DNA from 2 places in the Streptomyces sp. NPDC107559 genome. Region 1 is predicted to be linked to the other one. Evidence: riboswitches for the same ligand, from Rfam matches in the RefSeq annotation. Region 1 holds a riboswitch; the other holds the start of a gene.
What was found. Region 1 has a riboswitch for cobalamin ahead of ACZ7OY_RS20225 (CbtB domain-containing protein). Riboswitches for the same ligand answer to the same signal wherever they lie in the genome.

Region 1 (5,858 bases):
ACCCGCTGGAACTCCACTACTCCGGCGAGCTGTACGAGCCCCTCGGGCTCATGGACGACGTCGCCGTCTTCGTCCGCTACAACGCCAACAAGGCGCTGATGAACCTCGGCTACCCGGCCCGCTTCGGCGCGGAGGAGACCGAGGTGAACCCGGAGATCCTCGCGGCGCTGTCCCCAGGCGCGGACGAGAACCACGACTTCTTCTCCGGTTCCGGCTCCTCGTACGTCATGGGCAAGGCGGAGGACACCGCCGACGACGACTGGGACTTCTGAGCGACCGAGCGCGGTGATCTCGTCGAACACCGCGCTCCGGTCGGGCTGGTCATGCCGGGACGGGGTCCGGCTCCTGTGAGGCGGTGGGGGCATCCGGACTTACGGGGTTGAGCAGGCGTTCCGCCAGGGGCCCGAAGATCAGACCGATGGCCGTCCAGAGGATGAGCTGTGCGCCGACCGAGTAGAAGCGGAAGGCGAACAGTACGTCGGCCGGAAAGCCCGGGAAGACCATGTTGCCCCTGGAGTCGGTCAGCGGCTGCGGGGTCTCGGTGGCATGGTTGCCGTAGTTGGCCTTGTTGTACGAGAGGTGGCCGAGCGGCGGCAGGAGCAGCATGACGATCCCGATGGCGACGACGAACGCCGCACCCGCGAGGAGGCTGGCGTTCCAGTTGCCGAACCGAGCCTGGAGCCTCTTGCCCAGGTAGACGGCTCCCGCGAGGAAGGCGACCGAGCAGACGACCATGATCAGGTACAGGCCGCTGCGCTGCTGGATGGTCTCTTCGTGGCCGATCGCGGGCGGGTTGGCCGGGTACTTCAGGAACGGCACCATATACATGCCGAGGAACCCGCCGCCGGCGACGAGCAGCGCCAGGCTGCGTGCACGCAGCCCGCCGGTACGACCCAGGCAGATGGTGTAGGCGACCGCGAACAGGGCGCCCATCGCCATCCCGAAGAAGACGATGCCGATACCGATGCCGACGTTGGCCTGGACGGTGCGGCTGAACAGGTCCGGGCCCGCGGCTTCGACGTGCAAGCCCGCTGCCTTGTCCAGGGCGTTCTGCGCGGCGTCACGGCCGCTCTCGTAGTCGATGGCCTTGGCGATCTGCGGCTCGGCGAAAATCCGCGCGAAGACGAAGGCGAGCAGGCCCGCGACCGCGCCGGCGAGGACGCCGCGCAGTATGAGCTTCTTTTCCATGTCGAGTCGTCCGTACGTCCGGGTGCCGGCGAGGTCAGTGGCAGGGGAAGCCGAGGAAGTGGCGGGCGTCGTGGACGAACTCGTGCACGTGCATGTCGTTGCCGAACACCGACACGGCGCCCTGGTCGACACCGATGAAGTAGTAGACGGCCAGCGCGATCAGCGCGGTTCCGACCAGCCACAGGACCGACTTCGAGACCGGCAGGACGACCGGAGTGGACGCCGGGCGGGGCGTGGAAATGCTGCTCAAGGTGTGCCCTCCTTCGGGGATCGTGCGTCCCGTTGCCTGTTCGGGGGGAGTGAGGGCTCAGTGTCTGACTCGCCTGCCGCCTCGCGGCGGCCGGCTCACAGTGGCGCGACCGTGCTGGAATCCCACCAGCTTCCTTATGCCTTCACTACAAAAGGACCGTAGGACCCGTTTCTCCGGACCGTCAATCAAGCGCGTCCCAAATCGGCGTCGGAGCAGTGGGGCCGTGCATTCCTGGGAGCCGCTCCTACGAGGCCACCGGTACCGCCCGCTGTTCCTGCCCGGCGTAAGAAGCCAGTGGGCGGATCAGGGAGTTGTGGGCGAGCTGTTCGGTGATGTGGGCGGTCCAGCCGGTGATACGGCTCATCACGAAGATCGGGGTGAAGGCGGGAATGTCGAAACCCATGAGGTGGTAGGCGAGGCCGGCCGGATAGTCCAGGTTGGGATGGATGCCCTTACGGGTGATCATGGCGTGCCGCAGGGCCGCGTGCAGGGTGGCGAGCTGGGTCACCTCGGCGTCGGCGGCACGCGCCACCAAGCGATCGAGGGCGTCCTGCATGATCGGGACACGGGAGTCGCCGTGCTTGTACACGCGGTGGCCGAAGCCCATGATCTTCCGCTTCGAAGCCATCGCCTCGTCCAGCCATGCCTCGGCCCCCTGCGGGTCGCCGATCTCGAGCAGCATGTGCATCACGGCCTCGTTGGCGCCTCCGTGCAGCGGACCCTTGAGCGCCCCGATCGCGGCGGTGACCGCGCTGTAGAGGTCGGAGAGAGTGGAGGTGACGACGCGTGCGGTGAACGTCGAGGCGTTGAAGCTGTGTTCGGCGTACAGCACGAGGGAGATCTCGAAGCAGCGGACCACGTCCGGGTCCGGCACGCTGCCGAAGCACATGTGGAAGAAGTTCTCGGCGTACCCGAGGGAGGGGTCGGGCGGGATCGGTGCCAGACCCCGGCGGCGGCGCTGGTCGGCGGCGACGACGGTGGGCAGCTTCGCCAGCAGGGTGAGGGACTTGGCGCGGTTGGCGGCGAGGCTGCCGTCGTCCTCCGTGGGGTCCTCGGCGCCGAAGAAGCTGACGGCGGTGCGTAGGACGTCCATGGGGTGGCAGGTCCCGGGCAGCCGGATCAGCAGTTCGAGCGTGGTGCGGTCCAGGGGACGCAGGGCGCGTTCACGGGCCTGGAAGTCGCGCAGCTGTGCGGTGTCGGGGAGTTCGCCGTACCAGAGCAGGTAGGCCACCTCTTCGAAGGAGCGGCGAGCGGCCAGGTCCTGGACGGGATAGCCGCGGTAGGTGAGGGAGTTGGTCTCCTGGATGACGGTGGAGATCTCGGTGGTGTCGACGACGACACCAGCAAGGCCGCGGTGGATCTCGGGCACGGTGGTGGTCATGGGGTGCCTGCCTTCGTGGGTCAGGAGCCGGATCAGTTTCCGGGCGGGAGGGTGAAATCGAAGACGGCCGAGTCGAAGGCCGAGTACTCCTCGTAGCCGAGGAGTTCGTACAACCGGGAGCGGCTCTGCATGCGCGGCAACAGGGACTTCTGGGTGCCCTCAGCGGCGATCGTGCGCAGCCCGTCCTCGATCGCGCCCATGGCGATGCGTAGCAGCGTGACCGGGTAGAGGGCGATGTTGTAGCCGAGGTTCTCCAGGGTGACCACGTCGAGCGACGGGGTCTTGCCGAACTCGGTCAGATTGGCGAGCAGCGGCACGTCGACGGCCTTGCGGAACGCCTCGTACTCGGAGACGTCGGTCAGCGCTTCGGGGAAGATCGCGTCGGCGCCGGCGTCGACGTATGCCTTCGCCCGGTCGATCGCGGCGTCCAGCCCCTCGACCGAGCGGGCGTCGGTGCGGGCCATCAGCAGGAAGTCGGGGTCCCGGCGGGCGTCGACCGCCGCGCGGACACGGCGGACCATCTCCTCCCTGGGCGTGACGCTCTTTCCGTCGAGGTGACCGCAGCGTTTGGGGTTGACCTGGTCCTCCAGGTGCAGTCCCGCCAGGCCGGCGTCCTCCATGAGCTGGACGGTGCGTGCCACATTCATCGGCTCTCCGAAGCCGGTGTCCGCGTCGATCAGGACGGGCAGGTCGGTGACGCGGGTCGTCTGCTGGGCGCGGACGGCGATCTCGGTGGAGGTGGTCAGGCCGATGTCGGGAAGGCCCAGATCGGCGGCGAGTACCGCGCCCGACAGGTAGACCGCGTCGAAGCCGGTGTCCTGGATGAGGCGGGCGGACAGCGGGTTGATCGCGCCGGGGATACGCAGCAGCCGGCCCGAGGTCAGCTGCTCGCGGAAGGTCCGGCGGCGCCCGGCGGGGGTGGTCCGCGTGTGCAGCGCCATCAGAACAGTCCCTTCGGAAGGCTCGCGTCGTACGCGGTGACGGCCTCGGTGTCGGCGGCCGGGAACAGGCCGTCCAGGCCGCCAGCGGTGAGCTCGGCAAGACGCGCGGCGGTGTCGAGGAACGCGTCCTGTGCGGACTCGGTGACGATGCCCTCGGCGAGGGTGCGGAACTTCCGGGCATAGGCGGGGCGGTCGAAGGGGCGGGCACCGGCCGGGTGGGCGTCGGCGACGGCCAGCTCGTCCTCGATCACCGAACCGTCGTCGAGAGTGATCACCGCGCGTCCGCCGAAGGCCCGGCGGTCCGGGTCGGGGTCGTGGTAGCGGCGGGTCCACTCCGGGTCCTCCACCGTCGTGATCTTCCGCCACAGGTCGACGGTCTCCCGGCGCTGGGCGCGCTCGGGGGTGTAGGAACGCTCGTGGTGCCAGGCCCCGTCCTCCAGCGCGACGGCGAAGATGTACGGCACGGAATGGTCGAGCGTTTCGCGGCTGGCCGTCGGGTCGTACTTCTGCGGATCTTTCGCACCGGAGCCGATCACGTGGTGGGTGTGGTGGCTGGTGTGGAGGACGATCGAGCGGACGTGATCAAGGGAGCCGATCTTCTCCCGCAGGCGCCGGGCGAGGTCGATGATCGCCTGGGCCTGGTACTCGGCGGAGTGCTGCTTGGTGTAGGTGTCGAGGATCGCCCGCCGCGGTTCGCCCGCCTCCGGGAGCAGGACCGTGTAGTCGGACTCTGGGCCGTTGAGCATCCAGGCCAGGAAGCCGTCCTCGCCCTCGTAGATCGGGGACGGGGAGGTCTCGCCGCGCATCGCTCGGTCGACGGCCTCGATGGCGGCCTTGCCGGAGAAGGCGGGCGCGTACGCCTTCCAGCTGGAGATCTCGCCCTTGCGGGACTGCCGGGTCGCGGTCGTGGTGTGCACGGCCTGCTGGACCGCCTGGTACACCGTCTCGGTCGGTAGCCGCAGCATCGCTCCCAGGCCGCCGGCGGTGGCGGCGCTGAGGTGGGCCACGTGGTCGACGCGGTGCTCGTGCAGGCAGATGCCCTTGACCAGGGCGACATGGATCTCGTAGGCGGCTATGACCCCGCGCAGGAGATCGGCGCCGGTGCGGCCGGTGTGCTGGGCGACGGCCAGCAGGGGCGGGATGTTGTCGCCGGGGTGAGAATAGTCGGCCGCCAGGTAGGTGTCGTGGAAGTCCAGTTCGCGGACCGCGGTGCCGTTCGCCCAGGCCGCCCACTCCGGGGAGACCCGGGCCCCGGTTCCGAAGACGGAGGCGCCGGGAGTGGCACCGCGATGGGCGGTGGCCTGGACACGGGCGACGGCGACCGGACGGCGCAGCAGGGAGGCGACGGCGACCGAGGCGTTGTCGATCACCCTGTTGACGGCCATGGCGGCGCTGTCGGTGTCCAGTTCCTCGGTGCCGGTGGCCATGGCGGCGAGCTTCCAGGCGAGCTGGTCCTCGCGGGGCAGCCGGTCGGCGCTGGGGTGGACACGGACGTGGTGCTCGATCACGGGGCTCCTCGCGGGTACGGACGATCCTTGTCAGTGCTGACGTGATCGACAGTGCCCGCTGGGAGGCCGCCCGGCCACCCCTCCAATCTGCGGAATCCCTCCATCTCGAAGCTGCGAATCTGCGAAAGCTGCGAAGAACGCGGATGCTATGTTCGCAAGCAGCCCCTACCGGAATGTCTCCAGTTCCCGGCTTGCAACAAGGATGTGCGCCATGCCCCGAGGAGCAGCCGACCGCAAGGTCTACGCCCACGCCAAGCTGCGACGACTGCGCCGCGAGCACGGCATGAACCAGGTCGAGATGGCCCGCGCCCTCGGCATCTCCACCAGCTACGCCAACCAGATCGAACAGAGCCAGCGCCCGCTGACCGCATCCGTGCTGCTGCGGATCGCGGAGGTCTTCGGAGTCGACGCCGAGTTCTTCTCCGATGCCGACGAGGACCGGCTCGCCGCCGACCTGCGGGCGGCGATCGCCGACGAGGCGTGCGCAGTGGCGCCACTCGCCCCCGAGGAGGTCGCCGAGGCCGCCCGCGACCACCCCGACGTGGCGCGCGCCCTGGTCGCCCTGCACCGCCGCTACCGCGACACGGTCG
Region 2 (5,858 bases), on a different contig from region 1:
TGTGCCGGGATGTCTCGAACCCCGGTGAGCAGTGGACACACGAGGGCCAGCCCGGCGACCCGGTCGGGCCGTCGAGCTGCGATCCCCTGGGCATAGTAGGCGCCGGCCGAGTGGCCGACGACGAGAAGGTCGTCCGCGCCCGCGACCTCGTCGGCGAAGCCGAGCAGCACGTCGAGAACGTCGTCGGCGCTGCGCACAGACGCAGGTGCGGGGGTGCGCCCCATTCCGGGGAGGTCAGGATAGATCCGCCGGTAGCCGTCACGGGCCCCCAGGGCCGGTTCGAAGCAGGCAACGGCCTCGCGGTGGTCGACCCCCGCTCCGTGCAGCACCAGCACCGGCCTGCCTTCGCCGTACTCCACGCAGTGCACCGGCACGTCCCCTACCGCACGCTCCATCGAGCCAACCTATCAACACCACCACGGTGATCCGATGCGCCGGCCCGCCGCAGAGCCGTACCGGAACACCAACGTCGCCCGGCACCCGGGCATTACCCGCTGACCTGGGAGAAGCCCGCCCGCCGAGCTCGGTGTCCTGGGTCGGGCGGTCGCATAGGGTCGGGCCATGACGTCGACCGGGACAGAGCCCCAAGAGCCCTACACCGCACCGCACTTCGCGACCTCCGCGCTCATCACGATCGATGTGCAGCGCGACTTCCTCTCCGAAGCCCCGTACGGGGTACCGGGGACGACGGAGATCCTGCCCGCGCTGCGGCGGACCGTGTCCGCCTTCCGCGCTGCCGGGCGACCTGTGGTGCACGTGGTGCGCTTGTACGAGGAAGGCGGGGGCAACGCCGATCTGGTACGGCGCGGGCTGCTGGAGTCCGGGGTGCGGATCGCCGCGCCCGGCACACCGGGCAGTGAGCCGGCCGACGGGCTCCTGCCGGAGGACGCGCCCGCCCTGGACCCGGCGCTGCTGCTGTCCGGCCGGCCTCAGCGGTTGGGGCCGTACGACCATGCGGTCTTCAAGCCGCGCTGGGGTGCCTTCTACCGCACCTGCCTGGCGGATCTGCTGCGTGAACTCGGCGTCGACACGCTGGTGTTCGCTGGGTGCAACCTGCCCAACTGCCCGCGGGCCAGCATCATGCAGGCGTCGGAACGGGACTTCCGGGTCGCCCTGGTGCGGGACGCGGTCTCCCGGGTGACGGACTCGGCCCTGACGGAGCTCGCGGGCATCGGTGTCCAGATCCTCGGCACCGCCGCAGTCGAAGGGCTGCTGCTCGGACACACCGCCGACGCGGGCTGACACCGATCGGGACGCCGGCCGTCAGGAGGTTGCCGCCTTGCGCGGCGGCGTGAAGACGTAGAGGTCGAGAATGGCGGGGCAGGGGGCGACGCCGGGGCCGCCGGCCTGGATCCAGGCGGCGATGTCCTCGGTGGCGTCGGGGTCGTTGACGAGCCCGAGCCAGACCGGGCGGGCTCCTGCGGCACGTGCGGCAGCGGAGGGCTGGACGACGACCACGTTGGCGTGTTCGCACACGCCGAGGCAGTCCGAGACGCGTACGGGTACCTCCTCGGCCAGGCGGGCGAGTTGGCGGTCGTGGTCGACGCCGGTGACTTTCGGGGTTCCGCAGCAGCAGTCCCGGCAGACGACGGCGCGGCACGGTGCCGGTCCGGCCAGGGCCTGCACCGGGCCGGCTGCTTCATGGCGCTGTCGAGGCATCGCTCCTCACACTCCGCTTCGGGCGGGATCCAGTGCGGACGACCGGCCGCAGGAAGCGGATCGCGGGGTGTCCCGGGTCGCGGGCGACCTCGGTGCGCAGAGGGGCGGGGTACGGAGCACGGGCATGCCTCTGGGGTCGGGGCTCGTACGCGGAGCCTGGCCTGCGGACGTCCCTCCACGCCGGGGCGCGAAGGTGCCAGCAGGTCTTCGGACTCGGGTTCGTCCGGTCGGGGCGCCTTCCCGGTCTCCCAGTGGCGTCGTGCCCCGCCCGTCCCCCTCACCGCTGCGCGTCAGTTCCGGATTCGCACCGGATTCCCTGGCCTCGGGTGTGGCTCGACTGGCCCGCCGAGGCTATCAAGTCCGCCGGCGACATCTCCCGCCCCGAGCCGATGACCGTGCGCTGGACGACGTACGCCCAGTCCCTGACCTCACGCCCGGTCAAGGGCATGCTCACCGGACCGGTCACCATGCTCGCCTGGTCCTTCGTCCGCGACGACCAGCCCCTCGCCGACACCGCCCGGCAGGTCGCTCTCGCGCTGCGCGACGAGGTGGGCGACCTCGAGAGGGCCGGGACCTCGGTGATCCAGGTGGACGAACCCGCCCTGCGCGAGACCCTGCCGCTGCGGGCCGCCGGCCACGCCGCGTATCTGGCCTGGGCCACGGAGGCGTTCCGGCTCACCACCAGCGGTGTACGCCCGGACACCCAGATCCACACCCATATGTGCTACGCCGAGTTCGGCGACGTCGTCCGGGCCATCGACGACCTCGACGCCGACGTCATCAGCCTGGAGGCCGCCCGCTCCCGCATGCAGGTCGCCCGCGAACTCGCCGCCCAGGGCTACCCGCGCGAGGCCGGGCCCGGCGTCTACGACATCCACTCCCCCCGCGTGCCGAGCGCGCAGGAGGCCGCCGAACTGCTGCGGGCCGGTCTCCGGGCGATTCCCGCCGAGCGCCTGTGGGTCAACCCCGACTGCGGCCTGAAGACCCGCGGCTGGCCCGAGACCCGTGCCGCGCTGGAGAACATGGTCGCCGCCGCCCGCACGCTCCGTACGGAACTCCCCGTGTCCTGACCGCAGACCCCGTCGGCCGGGGGAGGAAGCATCCGCCCTCCCCCGGCCCTCGGGATTCCTTCCGTCAATCAATGTGACGGAAGATAAATCCGTCGCCTATTTCCGGTGGTCGAACATTCGCGCCATATTCCCCGGGCGACTTCCATGGGTATATCGTACGAGTCCGCTCAAAGATCTATTCCCCTTGGGGGCGGCATGGGGGATTATTCCTCATTCCTTGATCCGGCGCATTTCGATCCCTCGCATTTCGATCCCTCGTCCATCGACAGCCCCGATGAACCCGCCGACATCACACCCCCTCTCACCGACGGCCCGTCGGCGCAGGGCGACGGCTTCGACCTCCCGCACACCGCCGCGGACGACCACCCACCGTACGACGCCCACCAGTTCCAGGAGCCCCACGACCACCAGCTCCGGTTCGGTGCCGGGGCCTGCGCCCACTGCGGGGGCACCGGACGGACGCGCTGGATCTCCTCCCAGACGGACGAGCCCTGCTGGTACTGCGACGGCTCCGGGGTGGCCCCTTGAGTGCCGAGATCGGCGGGTGATCCAGAAATGGATCCCATATCCGGCACCGTCCTGGGCGTTCTCGCCCTGAGTCAGGCCGCCGGCCATGTGTTGAACTGGTACAAGGGCAAGCGCGACGGATCGTTCCAGGAACAACAGGACTTCCTCGCCGAGGTGCGTGAGAAAGAAGCGCGGCGTTCTCACGAGAATCTCCTCGCCAGGGACCGCAAACTCAGAAAGGACCGGAGGCAGGAGGCGGACACCGCCTACGAGCGGGCGCTGCACCGGGACCGGCAGATGGCCGAGCACCGCGAGCAGGACGCGCGGGCCGCACACGAGCGCGCCCTGGAGCGGGACCGCATCCTCGCCGGCACCCGCGCCCAGGAGGCGACCGTGGCACACCAGCGGTCCCTGGAGCGGGACCTCTATCTGACCAAGCTGCGCATCGAGGAGGCGGAACTGGCCTTCGAGCGGTCCCAGCAGCTTGCGGTGGTCCAGTCCCGGATACAGGTGGACACCCAGCAGGAGCTTCAGCGCCTGGCCCGCGAACAGGCGAACAGCCCTTTCGCGTACGACGTCGAGAAGGTGCGCGAGAAGGTCCTGGAGAAGACGGGCGGCGGCAACCGGCCGGTGCTGATCATCGCCCCGTTCCACTACGAGGACTCCGGGCAGCGCAACGGCACGGCGGAGCCCGGTTCGGCGCTGGGCATCCGGCAGGCATGGCTCACCTCCGCCTGGTCGCTCGACGCCGAGCCCTTCGCCGGGCTGGTGACCCGTCCACTGATCTGGCCCGACGCCGATGTGCAGACGATCCGGACCACCCTGCACGACCTGCCCGTGATCCTGGTCCAGGGGCAGGTACAGGCGAACACCCGCCTGTGGCTCTCGCTGTCCGCGTGGAACCTCGGAGACACCAGCGGGACGAGGGTCGTCGACACCCACTTCCCGCCGATGCTGCTTCCGGGCGCCGAGGCGGGGGAACGGCCGTCGCCGCTGGAGCGCCTCGCCTTCGAGGACCACATCGCCGAACTCGTCACCCTGACGGCGGGCGCCCACGCCGAGTGGTTCCACATTCTCAAGAGCGGCCGTGCGCCCCGGCTGCACAACCTGCTGCCCGCCGGCCGGGACTCCGACCGCCGGGTGCTGGCCGCCAACAGCGCCGCACTGTACGAGGTGTGCGCCGAGCGAGGCATCGTCAGCCCGGAGCGGGCCAGGCTGACCCAGGCCGTGGTGCTGGCGGAGGGAGGACATGAGACGCGTGCCGTCGACGTGCTGCGCTCGAGCCTCGCCCTCCTGGGCAGTACGACGGCCAAGGGGGCCCGGGACCCGGAACTGGCGGATCTGCTCAGCAGGCTGGTCCGTCTCGTCGAGGAGCGGGCCGACCCCGAGGCGAAGCGGCTCTTCGCCACGGCACTGGACGAACTGCGCGAACAGGCTCTGCTGCACCGATTCGGCTGGGGGGATCTGGATTGAGCGGCAAACACCGGGTGGTGGCGGCGATCGACTTCGGCACCCATGGCACAGGCTTCGCCTGGGCCGTGGTGAACGAGATCAATCGCGACATGACCCAGCGTGAGGTGTTCTTCTTCGACCAGTGGTCCCAGGAACTCGCCTACGCCAAGAACCTCTCCGCCCTCCTGCTGGACCGGGACGGGAACCTGGAGGAGTGGGGTTACGCGGCGGAGGAGCTCTGGCACACCGAGGGCTCCGCGACCGGCCGTCGCTACGTCAGCGGCTACAAGATGGCGCTCCAGCGGAATCTGAGCAATGAGGGCAGGGCACGTATCGGCGGCGGGGACGGTGTGGTCTCCGAGACCGCCGACGACGTGCAGGACCTGATCCGGATGTGCCTGCGGCAGGTCTACCGCAAGGCCGTCGACCTCATCGAGCGGGGCGGGATCTACAAGGAGGACGACATCCGGTGGTGCGTCACCGTCCCTGCCATCTGGGACAGTTACACCGCCGACCTGATGTACCAGACGGCCTGCCAGGCGGGACTGCCCGACGACAAGGAGCGTCTGATCCTGTCGCTGGAGCCCGAGGCGGCCGCCCTGTACTGCATCGTCAAGGGCGAGCAGGCACTTCAGCGCCCCGGGCAGATCTTCATGGTGGTCGACGCGGGAGGCGGGACCGTCGACATCACCTCCTACCGGGTGGAGAACGGCCGCAAGCTCAGCCAGCTGGCCACGGCGAACGGGAGCAAGGCCGGTTCGAACTACCTCAACCGCTACTTCGTGACCGAGGTCCTGTGCGACCGCTTCGGTTCGTCGTTCATCGAGAAGGTCTCCGAGCACCACGCCACGGACCTGTACGAGCTCGTACGCAAATGGGAGGGCCTGAAGCGGGCGGTGACCGTGACGGGCGCCAAGCCGCTCACGCTGCCCCTGACGGCGCAGATGTACGCGCTGGTCTCCCAGGACCCTTCGGCGCTGGCCCGGTTCGAGGAGCGGCAGGGCGGTGTGGTCACGGCCATCGTCATCTCCGCCGACGAAGTCCGCGCGGTCTTCGAGAAGGTGGTCGCGACCGTCGTGGACGAGGTCCGTGAGCAGACGGCACGGATGCGCACGAACGGCGGCTCGGACGGCGGGGAGATCGCCATTCTCGTGGGCGGATTCGCCGAAT

Region 2: linked by a shared signal. The riboswitch ahead of ACZ7OY_RS30565 ((2Fe-2S) ferredoxin domain-containing protein) and the one ahead of ACZ7OY_RS20225 (CbtB domain-containing protein) in region 1 are both predicted to bind cobalamin.

Annotation. Positions count from the first base shown of each region.
Region 1 is NZ_JBVKBD010000006.1:218,576-224,433, forward strand. It holds gene ACZ7OY_RS20215 (ribonucleotide-diphosphate reductase subunit beta) at 1-272, shown strand, start outside; gene ACZ7OY_RS20220 (CbtA family protein) at 322-1,188, opposite strand; gene ACZ7OY_RS20225 (CbtB domain-containing protein) at 1,223-1,438, opposite strand; cobalamin riboswitch at 1,476-1,614, opposite strand; gene ACZ7OY_RS20230 (bifunctional 2-methylcitrate synthase/citrate synthase) at 1,683-2,819, opposite strand; gene prpB (methylisocitrate lyase) at 2,852-3,760, opposite strand; gene ACZ7OY_RS20240 (MmgE/PrpD family protein) at 3,760-5,268, opposite strand; gene ACZ7OY_RS20245 (short-chain fatty acyl-CoA regulator family protein) at 5,480-5,858, shown strand, end outside.
Region 2 is NZ_JBVKBD010000012.1:147,112-152,969, reverse strand. It holds gene ACZ7OY_RS30575 (alpha/beta fold hydrolase) at 1-395, opposite strand, end outside; gene ACZ7OY_RS30570 (cysteine hydrolase family protein) at 562-1,242, shown strand; gene ACZ7OY_RS30565 ((2Fe-2S) ferredoxin domain-containing protein) at 1,264-1,659, opposite strand; cobalamin riboswitch at 1,841-2,016, opposite strand; partial or broken gene ACZ7OY_RS30560 (5-methyltetrahydropteroyltriglutamate--homocysteine S-methyltransferase) at 2,022-2,729, shown strand; gene ACZ7OY_RS30555 (hypothetical protein) at 2,925-3,257, shown strand; gene ACZ7OY_RS30550 (hypothetical protein) at 3,285-4,709, shown strand; gene ACZ7OY_RS30545 (Hsp70 family protein) at 4,706-5,858, shown strand, end outside.